DNA from 4 places in the Pseudomonas sp. NPDC090233 genome. Region 2 is predicted to be linked to each of the others. Evidence: predicted binding sites of a transcription regulator. Region 2 holds the regulator's gene; each other region holds the start of a gene.
The links. The regulator FliA, encoded in region 2, starts transcription of late flagellar genes. The targets are predictions, from matches to a motif close to CTAAAGTTTNNNNNNNNNNNGCCGNTAA.
Positions count from the first base shown of each region.

Region 1: the regulator FliA is predicted to act here: its motif matches at 1,921-1,948, upstream of ACIQUF_RS18495 (methyl-accepting chemotaxis protein).
Region 3: the regulator FliA is predicted to act here: its motif matches at 1,833-1,860, upstream of ACIQUF_RS15385 (methyl-accepting chemotaxis protein).
Region 4: the regulator FliA is predicted to act here: its motif matches at 1,800-1,827, upstream of ACIQUF_RS05165 (methyl-accepting chemotaxis protein).

Region 1 is NZ_JBIVYQ010000006.1:273,725-277,437, reverse strand. It holds gene ACIQUF_RS18515 (twin-arginine translocase TatA/TatE family subunit) at 1-56, shown strand, start outside; partial or broken gene tatB (Sec-independent protein translocase protein TatB) at 60-386, shown strand; gene tatC (twin-arginine translocase subunit TatC) at 404-1,195, shown strand; gene ACIQUF_RS18500 (16S rRNA (uracil(1498)-N(3))-methyltransferase) at 1,192-1,899, shown strand; gene ACIQUF_RS18495 (methyl-accepting chemotaxis protein) at 2,000-3,562, shown strand; partial or broken gene ACIQUF_RS18490 (methyl-accepting chemotaxis protein) at 3,671-3,713, shown strand, end outside.
Region 2 is NZ_JBIVYQ010000010.1:53,647-57,359, reverse strand. It holds gene ACIQUF_RS24210 (chemotaxis protein CheA) at 1-73, opposite strand, end outside; gene ACIQUF_RS24205 (protein phosphatase CheZ) at 86-874, opposite strand; gene ACIQUF_RS24200 (chemotaxis response regulator CheY) at 893-1,267, opposite strand; gene fliA (RNA polymerase sigma factor FliA) at 1,372-2,112, opposite strand; gene fleN (flagellar synthesis regulator FleN) at 2,109-2,942, opposite strand; gene flhF (flagellar biosynthesis protein FlhF) at 3,033-3,713, opposite strand, start outside.
Region 3 is NZ_JBIVYQ010000005.1:175,108-178,820, forward strand. It holds gene acnA (aconitate hydratase AcnA) at 1-1,781, shown strand, start outside; gene ACIQUF_RS15385 (methyl-accepting chemotaxis protein) at 1,890-3,455, shown strand; gene ACIQUF_RS15390 (pseudouridine synthase) at 3,478-3,713, opposite strand, start outside.
Region 4 is NZ_JBIVYQ010000002.1:147,592-151,304, reverse strand. It holds gene ACIQUF_RS05165 (methyl-accepting chemotaxis protein) at 22-1,656, opposite strand; gene ACIQUF_RS05160 (undecaprenyl-diphosphate phosphatase) at 1,956-2,786, shown strand; gene ACIQUF_RS05155 (DUF1294 domain-containing protein) at 2,788-3,198, shown strand; gene ACIQUF_RS05150 (MmcQ/YjbR family DNA-binding protein) at 3,203-3,547, opposite strand; gene ACIQUF_RS05145 (LysR substrate-binding domain-containing protein) at 3,555-3,713, opposite strand, start outside.

The DNA of each region.
Region 1 (3,713 bases), on a different contig from region 2:
GGCATACCATCGAGGGCCAGGCCCAGCCGGTCCAAGAGCCGCAGCGGAAAGACTGAGCCATGTTCGGCATCAGCTTCAGTGAGTTGCTGCTCGTCGGCCTGGTCGCGTTGCTGGTGCTCGGCCCCGAGCGCCTGCCCGGCGCCGCGCGTACCGCGGGGCTGTGGATTGGCCGGCTCAAGCGCAGCTTCAATGCGATCAAGATGGAGGTCGAGCGCGAGATTGGCGCCGACGACATCCGCCGCCAGTTGCACAACGAGCACATCCTGCAGATGGAACAGGAAGCCAAGCGCATCCTCAACCCGCTGACGCCGCCGGCCCAGCCGCCCGCCCCTGCGGCAACCGAACAGCCAGCCGTTACGCCTGCGCCTGAGCAGCCCGCCCCGCCTCAACCGCCGCGAGCCCCATGAGCGAAAAACCGCAAGACGACCAGCCGATGCCGCTGGTCTCGCACCTGACCGAACTGCGCACCCGCCTGCTGCGCTGCGTGGCCGCGATCTTCCTGATCTTCGCCGGGCTGTTCTCCTTCGCCCAGCAGATCTACACCCTGGTCTCGGCGCCGCTGCGCGACCACTTGCCGGCCAACGCGACGATGATCGCCACCGATGTGGCCTCGCCGTTCCTGACGCCGTTCAAGCTGACCATGATCGTCTCGCTGTTCCTGGCGATCCCGTTTATCCTCCAGCAGATCTGGGGCTTCATCGCACCGGGGCTGTACCGCCACGAAAAACGCATCGCCATCCCGCTGCTGGTGTCGAGCATCTTGCTGTTCTACGCCGGCATGGCTTTCGCCTACTTCCTGGTGTTCCCGCTGATGTTCAAGTTCTTCGCCGCCGCCACCCCGGATGGCGTGGCGATGATGACCGACATCGCCAACTACCTCGACTTCGTCATGACCCTGTTCTTCGCCTTCGGCGTGGCCTTCGAGATCCCGGTGGCGGTGGTGCTGCTGGTGTGGATTGGCGTGGTCGATGTGCAATACCTGAAGAAGATCCGCCCCTATGTGATCATCGGCTGCTTCGTGGTCGGCATGATCCTCACCCCGCCGGACATCTTCTCGCAGACCCTGCTCGCCGTGCCGATGTGGCTGTTGTTCGAGATCGGCGTGCTGTGTGGCAGCCTGATCCGCAAGCGCAGCCACGGCGACGATGAAGCGGCCAACGACCACAACGACCAGCCGCCAGCGACCCAACCGTGAACCTGTTGCTTCTTGAAGAGGCCGACTTCGTCTCGGCCGACCGCGTGGTCCTTGCCGATCGGCGCTTCACCCACATGCAGGACATCCACCGCGTGGCGGTGGGCGACAGCCTGCGCGTGGGCCGCATCAATGGCCTGATGGGCAGCGCCACGGTGGTGCGCCTTGAACAGCACGAAGCCGAACTGCAGGTCGGCTTCGACCAACCGCCGCCGGCCAAGCTGCCACTGACCCTGGTGCTGGCCGTGCCACGGCCGAAGATGCTGCGCCGGCTGTTCCAGACCGTGGCCACCCTGGGGGTACAACGGTTGATCCTGGTCAACAGCTACAAGGTCGAGAAAAGTTTCTGGCAGACGCCGTTTCTCAACCCGGAAAGCATCCGCGACAACCTGATCCTGGGCCTGGAGCAGGCCCGCGACACGGTGCTGCCCGAGGTGATCATCGAGAAGCGCTTCAAGCCCTTCGTCGAAGACCGCCTGCCCGCCATCGCCGAGGGCACCCTCGGCCTGGTCGGCCACCCCGGCCCCTACCCCGCCTGCCCCCGCGCGGTGGAAGGCCCCGTGACCCTGGCGATCGGCCCCGAAGGTGGCTGGATCCCCTACGAAGTTGACTTGCTGAACAAAGCCGGCCTGGCGCCGGTACAGCTGGGCGAGCGTATCCTGCGCGTGGAAACCGCCGTAACCGCCCTGCTCTCGAGAATTTTCTGACAGGCGGGTCAACTTCCAACCATCAAGTTTCCCCGGCGCAGGCCGATGGCTATGGCAACACAACAATAAGCCGTGCTGCCACGTTGCCGGGGAGTCGAACATGTACCGATGGTTTTCCCAATCGCTGGGGAATGTAAGCGTCAATCGCAAGTTGGGGCTGGGCTTCGGCCTGGTGTTATTAATGACCTTGGCCATCACCCTCACCGGGTGGCTGGGCATGGACAGCATCATCAACCGCGGTGACAAGCTGGGTAATATCTCGGTCATCCAGCAGTACACCCAGGACCTGCGCATCGCCCGCCAGCACTACGAGCGCAAGCCGGACCCGGCATCGATCAGTGATCTGGAACAGGCGCTGGGCACCCTTGAGCGCCAGGTGCAGTTCATGCTCGGCCAGATCGAGCAGCCTGCCGATCACCAGCGCCTGGAACAACAGCTGGAGGCGATCCGCCTGTACCGCCAGGCGTTCGCGGAACTCAAGCAAGGTGCCGGCGAACCAGCGCTGCAACGCATGGCCGATCAAGGCACCGTGCTGCTCCAGACCAGCCAGGCCATGACCGCTTCGCAAACCCAAGTGCGTGATGCCGGCGCCAGCCAGGCCAAAGCCATGCTGGCCGGGGCCACTGCCTTGGCAATGATCCTGGGGCTGCTTGCCGCCTGGGCCATCACCCGGCAGATCATCATCCCCCTGCGCCAGACCCTGGCAGCCGCCGAACGGGTTGCCAGCGGCGACCTGCGCCACGACCTGCACAGCGACCGACGCGACGAACTCGGCCAGCTGCAGGCCAGCATGCAGCGCATGACCCAGGGCCTGCGCGAACTGATCGGCGGCATCGGCGACGGTGTCACCCAGATCGCCAGCGCCGCCGAGGAGCTGTCGGCCGTCACCGAGCAGACCAGCGCCGGGGTCAACAATCAAAAGGTCGAAACCGACCAGGTCGCGACCGCCATGAACGAAATGGCCGCCACCGTGCATGAAGTGGCGCGCAATGCCGAACAGGCCTCGGAAGCGGCACTGGCGGCCGACCAGCAGGCCCGCGAGGGTGATCGGGTGGTCAGCGAGGCCGTCGCGCAAATCGAGCGCCTGGCCCGCGAAGTGGTGAATTCCAGCGAAGCGATGAACCAGCTCAAGGCCGAAAGCGACAAGATCGGCAGCGTGCTCGATGTGATCAAGTCGGTGGCCCAGCAAACCAACCTGCTGGCGCTCAACGCGGCCATCGAAGCGGCCCGTGCCGGCGAAGCCGGCCGTGGCTTTGCCGTGGTCGCCGACGAAGTGCGCAGCCTGGCCCAACGTACCCAACAATCCACCGAAGAGATCGAAGAACTGATCGCCGGCCTGCAAAGCGGCACCCAGCGGGTCGCCAGCGTGATGGACGCCAGTCGCCAGCTCACCGACAGCAGTGTCGAGCTGACCCGCCGTGCCGGTGGCTCACTGGATACCATCACCCGCACCGTGTCGTCGATTCAGGCGATGAACCAGCAGATCGCCACGGCGGCCGAGCAACAAAGCGCGACGGCCGAAGAGATCAACCGCAGCGTGATGAATGTACGGGACATCTCCGACCAGACTTCAGCCGCGAGCGAGGAAACGGCCAGTTCCAGTGTCGAGCTGGCGCGCCTGGGCACGCACCTGCAGGGCCTGGTCGGGCGTTTCAAACTCTGACGGAATCTACATCCCACAAATCAGGGTGAAATTTCCTACCTGATTTTCAGGTCAAGTCCTACGCACTCTCCGCCGATGGGCAGGGGGTCATGCTAGCGAAGTGCTGGTATGGCTCCCTACTCAACTGGATGGAGACTTGCCATGTTCGGCT
Region 2 (3,713 bases):
ACAGTTGCTCAAGAATTTCGCCGGCTTCTACCAGGAAATCCTGAAGGATTTCTTCATCGGCGCCGAAGCTCATTAAACGTGCTCCTCAAAAACCCAGGCTGGACAGCAGATCATCGACATCGTCCTGACCGGACACGACGTCTTCACGCTTATCGGCATGAATCTGCGGACCTTCACCCCGAGCCGGATATTTTTCTTCATCTTTTTCAGCACGTAGCTGCTGGTGGTCATGTTCGATACCGGCAAAACGGTCGACCTGACTGGCCATCAGTACGAGCTTGAGCAGATTGCTTTCGACTTCGGTCACCAGCGTGGTCACCCGCTTGATCACCTGCCCGGTCAGGTCCTGATAGTCCTGGGCCAGCAGAATGTCATTGAGGTGGCCAGAGACCTTGCGGTTACCTTCGGCGCTGTGCGTCAGGAAACTGTCAACGCGCTTGACCAGGTCACGAAATTCCGGCGCAGCAACTTCGCGGCGCATGAAGCGCTGCCAGTCGACACTCAGGTTCTGCGCTTCGGTCGCCAGGTCGTTAAGCACCGGGGTGCTTTCCTCGACCAGGTCCATGGTGCGGTTGGCGGCGCCTTCGGTGAGCTTGACCACGTAGGACAAACGCTCAGTGGCGTCGGTGATCTGCGAGACTTCCTCGGCCTGCGGCATGCGCGGGTCGATCTGAAAGCTGACGATCGCGCTGTGCAGCTCGCGGGTCAGCTTGCCGACTTCCTGGTACAGGCCACGGTCGCGGGTCTGGTTGAGCTGATGAATCAGCTGCACCGCCTCGCCGAACTGCCCCTTCTCCAGGCTTTCGACCAACTCCTGGGCATGCTTCTTCAGGGTCGATTCGAACTCCCCCAAAGACGTTTGTGATGATTCCATGGCGCCCCCTGAGCTGATTCAGCCGTTGACGCGTTCGAAGATCTTCTCGATCTTTTCTTTGAGCACCTGCGCGGTGAACGGCTTGACCACGTAGCCATTGACCCCGGCCTGGGCCGCTTCGATGATCTGGTCGCGCTTGGCTTCGGCGGTCACCATCAGCACCGGCATGCCCTTCAGGCGCTCGTGCGCGCGCACCTTGCGCAGCAGGTCGATACCGGACATGCCCGGCATGTTCCAGTCGGTCACCAGGAAGTCGTAATGGCCGCTTTCGAGCATCGGCAGCGCCGTGGTGCCGTCGTCGGCTTCGTCGGTGTTGGTGAAGCCCAGATCACGCAGCAGGTTCTTGATGATCCGCCGCATCGTCGAGAAGTCGTCAACGATGAGGATTTTCATGTCTTTGTTCAATTAGACCTCCAAGCAGTCTCTAACGCGCTCGGCCCCGAGCGCGCACTCAATCAATTCGGTACAACGTGAAAACGACTGCAACGACCCCCGGCTCAGCGCGCCCGCCACTCCCCCAGACGGCTGCGCAGGCGCGCGGCACACTGGCTATGCAGCTGGCTGACACGCGATTCGCTGACCCCCAGCACCTCACCGATTTCCTTGAGGTTCAGTTCTTCGTCGTAGTACAGCGCCAGGACCAGCCGCTCACGCTCCGGCAGGTTGGCGATGGCATCGGTCAGGGCGACCTGGAAGCGCTCGTCTTCCAGGTCGCGCGACGGCTCGACCTGGCCACTGGCGCCATCCTCGTGCAGCCCTTCGTGTTCGCCGTCCTGCAACAGGTCGTCGAAACTGAACAGGCGGCTGCCCAGGGTATCGTTCAAAATCCCGTAGTAATCATCGAGACTCAATTGAAGTTCGGCAGCAACTTCATGATCTTTAGCGTCGCGGCCGGTTCTGGCTTCAACGGCGCGCATCGCGTCGCTGACCATGCGGGTGTTGCGGTGCACCGAACGCGGCGCCCAGTCACCCTTGCGCACCTCATCGAGCATGGCGCCGCGGATGCGGATGCCGGCGTAGGTTTCAAAGCTCGCACCCTTGCTGGCGTCGTACTTGTTGGCGACTTCCAGCAGGCCGATCATGCCGGCCTGGATCAAGTCCTCGACCTGCACGTTGGCCGGCAGGCGCGCCAGCAGGTGGTAGGCAATACGCTTGACCAGCGGGGCGTAGCGTTCGATCAGTTCGTACTGGGCGTCCTTGGACGCCTTGCTGTACATCTTGAAGCCGCTCGCACTCATAGCACTGGCCCTGCACTGGTGGGCTGAACCAGGCGCTCGACGAAGAACTCCAGGTGCCCGCGCGGGTTGGCTGGCAACGGCCAGCTGTCGACCTTCTGCGCAATGGCCTTGAACGCCAGCGCGCATTTGGAGCGCGGGAAGGCCTCGTAGACCGCCCGCTGCTTTTGCACCGCCTTGCGCACACACTCGTCGTACGGCACGGCGCCGACGTATTGCAGGGCGACATCGAGGAAGCGGTCGGTGACCTTGGTCAGCTTGGCGAACAGGTTGCGACCTTCCTGCGGGCTCTGCGCCATGTTGGCCAACACGCGGAAACGGTTCATCCCGTAATCGCGATTGAGCAGTTTGATCAGCGCGTAGGCGTCGGTGATCGAGGTGGGTTCGTCGCACACCACCAGCAGCACTTCCTGCGCCGCGCGGACGAAGCTGACTACCGAGTCACCAATACCCGCAGCGGTGTCGATCACCAGCACGTCGAGGTTGTCGCCGATCTCGCTGAAGGCCTGGATCAGCCCGGCATGCTGGGCCGGCGCCAGGTGCACCATGCTCTGGGTGCCGGAGGCTGCCGGCACGATGCGTACACCGCCTGGCCCCTGCAACAGCACGTCGCGCAGCTCGCAGCGCCCTTCGATGACATCAGCCAGGGTGCGTTTGGGGGTCAGGCCCAGCAACACGTCGACATTGGCCAGGCCCAGGTCGGCGTCCAGCAGCATGACCCGGCGGCCGAGCTCGGCCAGCGCCAGGGACAGGTTCACTGAAACGTTAGTCTTGCCGACGCCACCTTTGCCACCGGTTACGGCGATCACCTGTACGGGATGCATGCTACCCATGTTCGTTGTTTACCTTGTCTCGCTTGGACCCAAGCCACACGAGGGGCGATGCGGCAGCCCCCTTGGTGTAGGTATTTTGGACACGCTTCATCAACCCGCTCGCCGTGGATTGTGATAGAGATCAGCGAACATGTCGGCCATGGCCTCTTCGCTGGGCTCGTCCTGCAACTGCACATTCACTGCGCGGGTCACCAGCTGGTGCGCCCGTGGCAAGTGCAGGTCGTCAGGAATGCGCGGGCCATCGGTGAGGTAGGCCACGGGCAGTTCATGACTGATGGCCAGGCTCAGCACATCGCCGAGGCTCGCCGTTTCATCGAGTTTGGTCAGGATGCAACCGGCCAGGCCGCAGCGCTTGTAGCTGTGGTAGGCGGCGGTCAGCACCTGCTTCTGGCTAGTAGTGGCCAGCACCAGGTAGTTCTTCGAGGCGATGCCACGGCCGGCCAGGCTTTCCAGCTGCATGCGCAGGGCCGGGTCGCTGGCCTGCAGGCCGGCGGTATCGATCAGCACCACGCGCTTGCGCAGCAGCGGCTCCAGCGCCTGGGCCAGCGACTGGCCCGGGTCGACGTAGGTCACCGGCACATTGAGGATGCGCCCCAAGGTCTTGAGCTGTTCCTGGGCACCGATGCGGAAGCTGTCCATGCTCACCAGCGCCAGGTTCTGCGGGCCGTACTTGAGCACGTAACGCGCGGCCAGCTTGGCCAGGGTGGTGGTCTTGCCCATGCCGGCGGGGCCTACCACGGCAATCACACCACCCTCTTCGATCGGCTCGAC
Region 3 (3,713 bases), on a different contig from region 2:
AAGTCACCCTCGACTACCTGCGCCTGTCGGGCCGGCCGGCGCAAACCGTGGAGCTGGTCGAACAGTACTGCAAGGCCCAGGGCATGTGGCGCCTGCCAGGGCAGGAACCGCTGTTCAGCGATGCCCTCGCCCTGGACATGGGCGACGTCGAGGCCAGCCTCGCCGGACCCAAGCGACCCCAGGACCGGGTCGCGTTGGGCCAGGTCAACCAGGCTTTCAACCACTTCATAGAACAGCAGCCCAAGGTACTGGCCAAGGAAGTTGGCCGCCTGGAAAGCGAAGGCGGCGGTGGCGTGGCGGTGGGTAATGCCGACCAGGCCGGCGAAATCGACTACAGCCATGAGGGCCAGACCCACACCCTACGCCATGGCGCGGTAGTGATCGCCGCAATCACCTCCTGCACCAACACCTCCAACCCCAGCGTGATGATGGCGGCGGGGTTGGTGGCGAAAAAAGCCTTGGAAAAGGGGCTGCAGCGCAAGCCGTGGGTCAAGAGCTCGCTGGCGCCTGGCTCCAAGGTGGTCACCGACTATTACAACGCCGCAGGCCTCACCCCCTACCTCGACCAGCTTGGCTTCGACCTGGTCGGCTATGGCTGCACCACCTGCATCGGCAACTCCGGCCCGCTGGACGAAGCCATCGAAAAAGCCATCGGCAGCGCCGACCTGACGGTTGCCTCGGTGCTGTCCGGCAACCGCAACTTCGAAGGCCGCGTGCACCCATTGGTCAAGACCAACTGGCTGGCCTCGCCACCGCTGGTGGTGGCCTACGCGCTTGCCGGCAGCGTGCGCGTGGACCTGACCCGTGATTCACTGGGCACCGGCAAGGACGGCCAACCGGTGTACCTGCGTGACATCTGGCCCACCCAGCAGGAAATTGCCGATGCCGTGGCCAAGGTCGACACGGCTATGTTCCACAAGGAGTATGCCGAAGTGTTCGCCGGTGACGCCCAGTGGCAGGCAATCGAAGTGCCGCAGGCGGCCACCTACGTGTGGCAGGACGATTCCACCTATATCCAGCACCCACCGTTCTTCGACGGCATCGGCGGGCCGCTGCCTGTTATCGAAAACATCCAGGGAGCGCGCATTCTGGCCCTGCTTGGCGACTCAGTGACCACCGACCACATTTCTCCGGCGGGCAACATCAAGGCCGACAGCCCTGCGGGCCGCTACCTGCGCGACAAGGGGGTAGAGCCGCGAGACTTCAACTCCTATGGGTCCCGGCGCGGCAACCACGAGGTGATGATGCGCGGCACCTTCGCCAATATCCGCATCCGCAACGAGATGCTGGGCGGCGAAGAAGGCGGCAACACGCTGTACGCGCCAACGGGCGAGAAGCTGTCGATCTACGACGCGGCCATGCGTTACCAGGCCGATGGTACGCCGCTGGTGGTGATCGCCGGCCAGGAATATGGCACCGGCTCCAGCCGCGACTGGGCAGCCAAAGGCACCAACCTGCTGGGGGTCAAGGCCGTGCTAGCCGAGAGTTTCGAGCGCATCCACCGTTCCAACCTGGTGGGAATGGGTGTATTGCCATTGCAGTTCAAGGCGGGGCAAGACCGCAAGCAGCTTGGGCTTACCGGCAACGAGCGGATCGACGTGCTGGGGCTGGCTGGCGTACAGCTGAAACCAGGCATGAGCCTGCCCCTGCGCATCACCCGAGCAGATGGGCAGCAGTTGGACATCGAAGTGCTGTGCCGAATCGATACCCTCAACGAAGTGGAATACTTCAAGGCAGGCGGGATTCTGCATTATGTACTGCGGCAGTTGATTGCCAGCTGACTTCAGGTAACCGAGGGGTGCTCTGCGCCCCTCGACTAACTTAAATATTCATTCAACAAAAACGCTGACTTGCCGATAAAGGTCGAAAGCCTTGCGGATTACTCAGCCATGCGTAACAACCAGCCGATCACTCAACGGGAACGGACTTTCCCAGCCCAACAACGGTTGATCTCGACCACCAATGCCAAAGGCGTGATCACCTACTGCAACGATGCATTCGTGGAGATCAGCGGGTTCGCGCGCGAGGAGCTGATTGGCGCGGCGCACAACCTGGTGCGCCACCCTGATGTGCCAGCGGCGGTCTTCGCCCATATGTGGCAGACCCTCAAGCAAGGCCAGCCGTGGATGGGCATCGTCAAGAATCGTTGCAAGTCGGGCGACCACTACTGGGTCAACGCCTATGTCACGCCGATCTTCGACAACAACCAGGTCACGGGTTTCGAGTCGGTGCGGGTCAAGCCTACCGCCGAGCAGATTCGCCGCGCCGAAGCGCTGTACCAACGCATCAACCAGGGCAAGACCGCCATCCCGCGCCGTGATCAGTGGCTGCCGGTGCTGCAGGACTGGCTGCCGTTCATCCTGGTCAGCCAGGTCGGTTTCCTGATCGGTAACTGGCTCGGCCATTCCTGGGGCTTCGCCCTGGCTGCCGGCCTGTCGGTGCCGCTCGGCCTGCTTGGCCTGGGCTGGCAGCAACGTGGCCTGAAGCGCCTGCTGCGCCTGGCCGAACAGACCACCTCCGACCCACTGATCGCGCAGATGTACACCGACAGTCGCGGCGTGCAGGCGCGCCTGGAAATGGCCATGCTCAGCCAGGATGCACGCATGAAGACGTGCCTGACTCGCCTGCAGGACAGCGCCGAGCACCTCAGCGAGCAAGCGCGTCAGTCCGATGCACTGGCCCACAAGAGCTCTTCGGGCCTGGAGCGCCAGCGGGTCGAGACCGAACAGGTCGCCGCCGCCGTCAACCAGATGGCCGCCACCACCCAGGAAGTGGCCAACCACGTGCAGCGCACCGCCGACGCTACTCAGGAGGCCAATCGCCTGACCAGCCAAGGCCGGCAGATCGCCGGGGAAACCCGCGACGCCATCGAGCGCCTGTCTACTGCAGTGGGCGAAACCGGCGAGACCGTCACGCAGCTGGCCAAGGACAGCGACGAGATCGGTGGCGTGGTCGATGTGATCAAAGGCATTGCCGACCAGACCAACCTGCTGGCGCTGAACGCCGCCATCGAAGCGGCCCGCGCGGGCGAGATGGGCCGTGGTTTTGCCGTGGTTGCCGATGAAGTCCGCCAGTTAGCCCAGCGTACCGCCGAGTCCACCGGGCAGATCCATGGCCTGATCGCCAAGCTGCAACAAACCGCCAACAACGCCGTGCTGACCATGGAAACCGGCCATCGCCAGGCCCAGGAAGGCGTCGAGCGGGTGATGCAGGCGGATCAGGCGCTGGTCGGGATCAGCGAGGCGGTGGCCAACATCACCGACATGGCGACCCAGATCGCCGCAGCCACCGAAGAGCAGACCGCCGTGGCCGACGAGATCAGCCGCAACATCAGCACCATCGCCACGTTGGCCGACGAAACCGCCGAACAGGCGCAGCACTCGGCGTTGCTCAGCGAAGAACTGACCACCACAGCCGGTGGCCAGTACTCGCTGGTGGAGCGGTTCAACCGTTGATGCAGGGGGCGCCTCGCGCGCCCTACCACTCCAGCGTCAGGCGGCTCTCGAAGTAGCGTTCCTCGCCCGTCAACGGATCGGCAAAGCGCAAACTGTGCGCCAGCAGTTTCAGCGGCTGCTGGTAATCATCTTCTACCTGGCGCAACTCGGGGTAGAACGGGTCATTGCAGATCCCTGCCCCCAGCGCCGCCATGTGCACCCGTAGCTGATGCGTCTTGCCGGTGACCGGCGAAAGCCCATAACGCCACAGCTCGCCAT
Region 4 (3,713 bases), on a different contig from region 2:
ACATTCCGTGCCGACGCGTATTCAGACGCGGAATTGCCGCAACAGTTGCTCCAGCTCTTCGCTCAACTGCCCCAGCGCCACCCCCGCGTCGCTGGATTGGCGCGCCGCCTCTGCGGTCTGCTGCGACAACCCGGCAGTATCCAGCACACTGCGGTTGATCTCCTCGACCACGTGCGACTGCTGCAGGGTGGCGCTGGCAATGGTGGCATTGAGTGCGGTGAGGTTGTGCAGCGCCTGGCTGATGGCGTCGAGGCTGGAGCCAGCCTCGCGGGCCTGTTGCACGGTCTGGCGCGAGGCTTCACTGCTGGTGTCGATGGCTTTTACCGCCGCATCCGACTGCCCCTGCAGGTGCTCGATCATGGTGTGGATCTCGGCGGTGGACTGCGCACTGCGCTGGGCCAGCAGGCGTACTTCGTCGGCCACCACCGCGAAGCCGCGACCCTGTTCGCCCGCGCGGGCGGCTTCGATGGCGGCGTTGAGCGCGAGCAGGTTGGTCTGCTCGGCGATGGAGCGGATGACGTCCAACACCCCGCCGATCTTCGTACTGTGCCCGGCCAGGTCGCGAATCACCTGGACGGCTTGGTCGATGGTCGCTGAAAGCCGGTCGATCTGTTGCAGGCTGCCATGAATGGCCTGCTGGCCATGTTCTACCTGCTGCTGCGCCGCACGCATCTCGCCAGCGGCCTGTTCAGCCGTCTTGGCCACGTCCTGCACCGCATAGGTCACTTCATTGACTGCCGTCGCCACCTGGTCCATCTGCATCGACTGCTGGGCGCTGTGCTGTTGCGCGGCACCTGCGTTGTCACCGACCCGGCCAGCGGACTGTGCCAACGAATGCGCCGCGCCTTGCAGTTGGCCGACCACATTCTGCAATTTGCCGTTGAAGCGGTTGAAGTGCTCGCCCAGGTAGGTGATTTCGTCGCGGCCATGGGTATCCAGGCGCCGGGTCAGGTCGCTTTCGCCGCTGGCGATGTTACCCATGGCCTGCACCGCCTCCTGCAATGGCTGGGCGATACTGCGGGCGATGAGCATGACCACCAGGGCCATCAGCAGGGCGATCCCCAGGCCGACCAGCGAGGCATCGCGCAACTGCCGGGCGAACTCGGCCTGAACGTCATCGATGTACACACCAGAGCCGATGATCCAGCCCCAGGGTTTGAACAATTGAATGTAAGAAGTCTTGGCCACCGGGTCGTTGGCGCCGGGCTTGGGCCAGCGATAGTTGACCGGCCCGGCGCCCTGGCTGCGGGCGAGGGCGGCCATTTCGTTGAACACGGCAAAACCGTCGGGGTCGCGAATGGCCGAGAGGTCCTGGCCGTCGAGCTTGGGGTTGGCCGGGTGCATGATCATCTTCGGCCCGAGGTCGTTGATCCAGAAGTAGTCGTTCTGGTCGTAACGCAGTGCCCGCACCACTTGCAGAGCCTGTTGCTGGGCGGCCTCGCGGCTGAGCGAGCCAGCGGCTTCCAGGCCTTGGTAATAGGCCAGCACTCCGGCAGCGGTCTGCACCACATGACGGGTTTTCTCCGCCTTGGCCTGGTACAGGTCGCCATGGATCTGGCGCAGCATCAGCAGGCCCAGAATCACCAGCATCGCTACGGCCACTAGCAAAATCAGCCACAAACGGCGGCTGATCGACATCGACCTCAAGGTCTTCATGAACGCTACTCCGCTTTGTTCTTTTTATTAAGGTGCATCGAAGCATGCTTTGATACTGGGCCCAACCCGACTAATAGCTAAGTGCCAGTTATTGCCGGGTCTGCACCATGCCGTGCAAGCCATCGCACAGCCGCTCTGTTAGGATTTCGGCCGCGCAAGATGAAACCTTTAGGCCAGGGGAACTTTTGTACTGGCATTGGTCCCACCAGTCGCTGTAAAAATGCCGCGCCGCGTGCGGCAATCACAAGCAAATCAAGAACAAGGGGCCTGCAAGCAGCAGGGCTCCATCCGGGGGAATGATGGATTTTTGGACTGCCTTCCAGGCAATCATCTTAGGCGTGGTCGAGGGACTGACAGAGTTCTTGCCAATCTCCAGTACTGGCCACCAGATCATCGTGGCTGACCTGATCGGCTTTGGTGGTGAACGGGCAATAGCCTTCAACATCATTATCCAGCTGGCCGCGATTCTCGCGGTGGTGTGGGAATTCCGACGCAAGATCCTCGACGTGGTGTTCGGCCTGCGCAGCCAGCCAACGGCGCGGCGTTTCACCGGCAACCTGCTGCTGGCGTTCATGCCTGCGGTGGTGCTGGGCGTGCTGTTCGCCGACCTGATCCATGAATACCTGTTCAACCCGATCACGGTGGCGGCGGCTTTGGTAGTCGGTGGTGTGATCATGCTGTGGGCCGAACGTCGCACGCACCGTGTGGATGTCGACCACGTCGACGACATGCGCTGGTCGCATGCCCTGAAGATCGGCTTCATTCAGTGCCTGGCAATGATTCCGGGCACCTCGCGCTCCGGTTCGACCATCATCGGCGGACTGCTGTTCGGCCTGTCGCGCAAGGCGGCCACTGAGTTCTCGTTCTTCCTGGCGATGCCGACCATGGTCGGCGCGGCAGTGTACTCGGGCTACAAGTACCGCCACCTGTTCGAACCGAGCGACTTGCCGGTGTTCGCCATCGGCTTCGTGACGTCATTCATCTTCGCCATGATCGCAGTGCGCGCGCTGCTCAAGTTCATCGCCAACCACAGCTACGCCGCATTCGCCTGGTACCGCATCGTCTTTGGCCTGCTGATCCTGGCGACCTGGCAGTTCGGCTGGGTCGACTGGTCGACGGCGCACGGCTGATATGGCCCGGGTGCAAACGGCAAGGGAAGAGGGCGTACGCAATGTGCGCCTGAAGCTGCTGGCGCTGGGGGTGCTGTGCCTGTTGCCGCTGTCAGGTGCCGCGCAAATGGCCTGGAGCGGGCAATCCTGGCTGCCTCTGGGTGCCTATCCGGCGATGAGCCTGATCACCCTGTTGCTGTACTGGCAAGACAAGCACCAGGCCCGCAGTGGCGCCTGGCGCACACCCGAGAAGGTGTTGCATGCCGCTGAGCTGCTCGGTGGCTGGCCTGGCGCACTGTTGGCCCAGCAGCTGTTTCGGCACAAGACCCGCAAGGTCTCCTATCAGCTGGTGTTCTGGGTCATCGTGCTGTTGCACCAAATGTTTTGGGTGGATCAGCTGATGTTGGGCGGGCGCTTTCTGCCGCTGAGCTGACGGCTCAAATCAGCAACCCCACCTGCAATCGCTTCGCCAGGCGCCGCACCACCAGTTGGTGCGAGCGCTGCAGTAGATCGCACAGCTCTTCCCGAGCCATAGGGTAGGGGGGCTCCATGCTGATCCACCGCGCTCGCGCCAGGTAAGGCGCCGGGCGCACGCCAGGGCGGTCGCAGTAGCCCAGAAACAGCTCATCGGCCACCTTGAACGACAACCCCGCCCCGGCCAGGTCGAGCACCGCGAACATCTTGTTACCGGCCACCGAGAACACCCGGATGCCACCCCATTTGTAGTCTTCCCGCGCCCCTGGCAGGCCCAGGCAGAACGCCGCGACCTGCTCCTCGGTCATATTCTGCTTAGACATAACGTTCTCCACACGCCTCGAACGACGCTGCCAGATGGTCGATCCACACCCGCACGGCCGGCAACAATCCCCGTCGATGAGGGTAAACCGCCTGCAGGTAGCCGCCTGGCAGCGACCAGTCCGGCAGTAGCCGTACCAGTTCGCCCCGTTC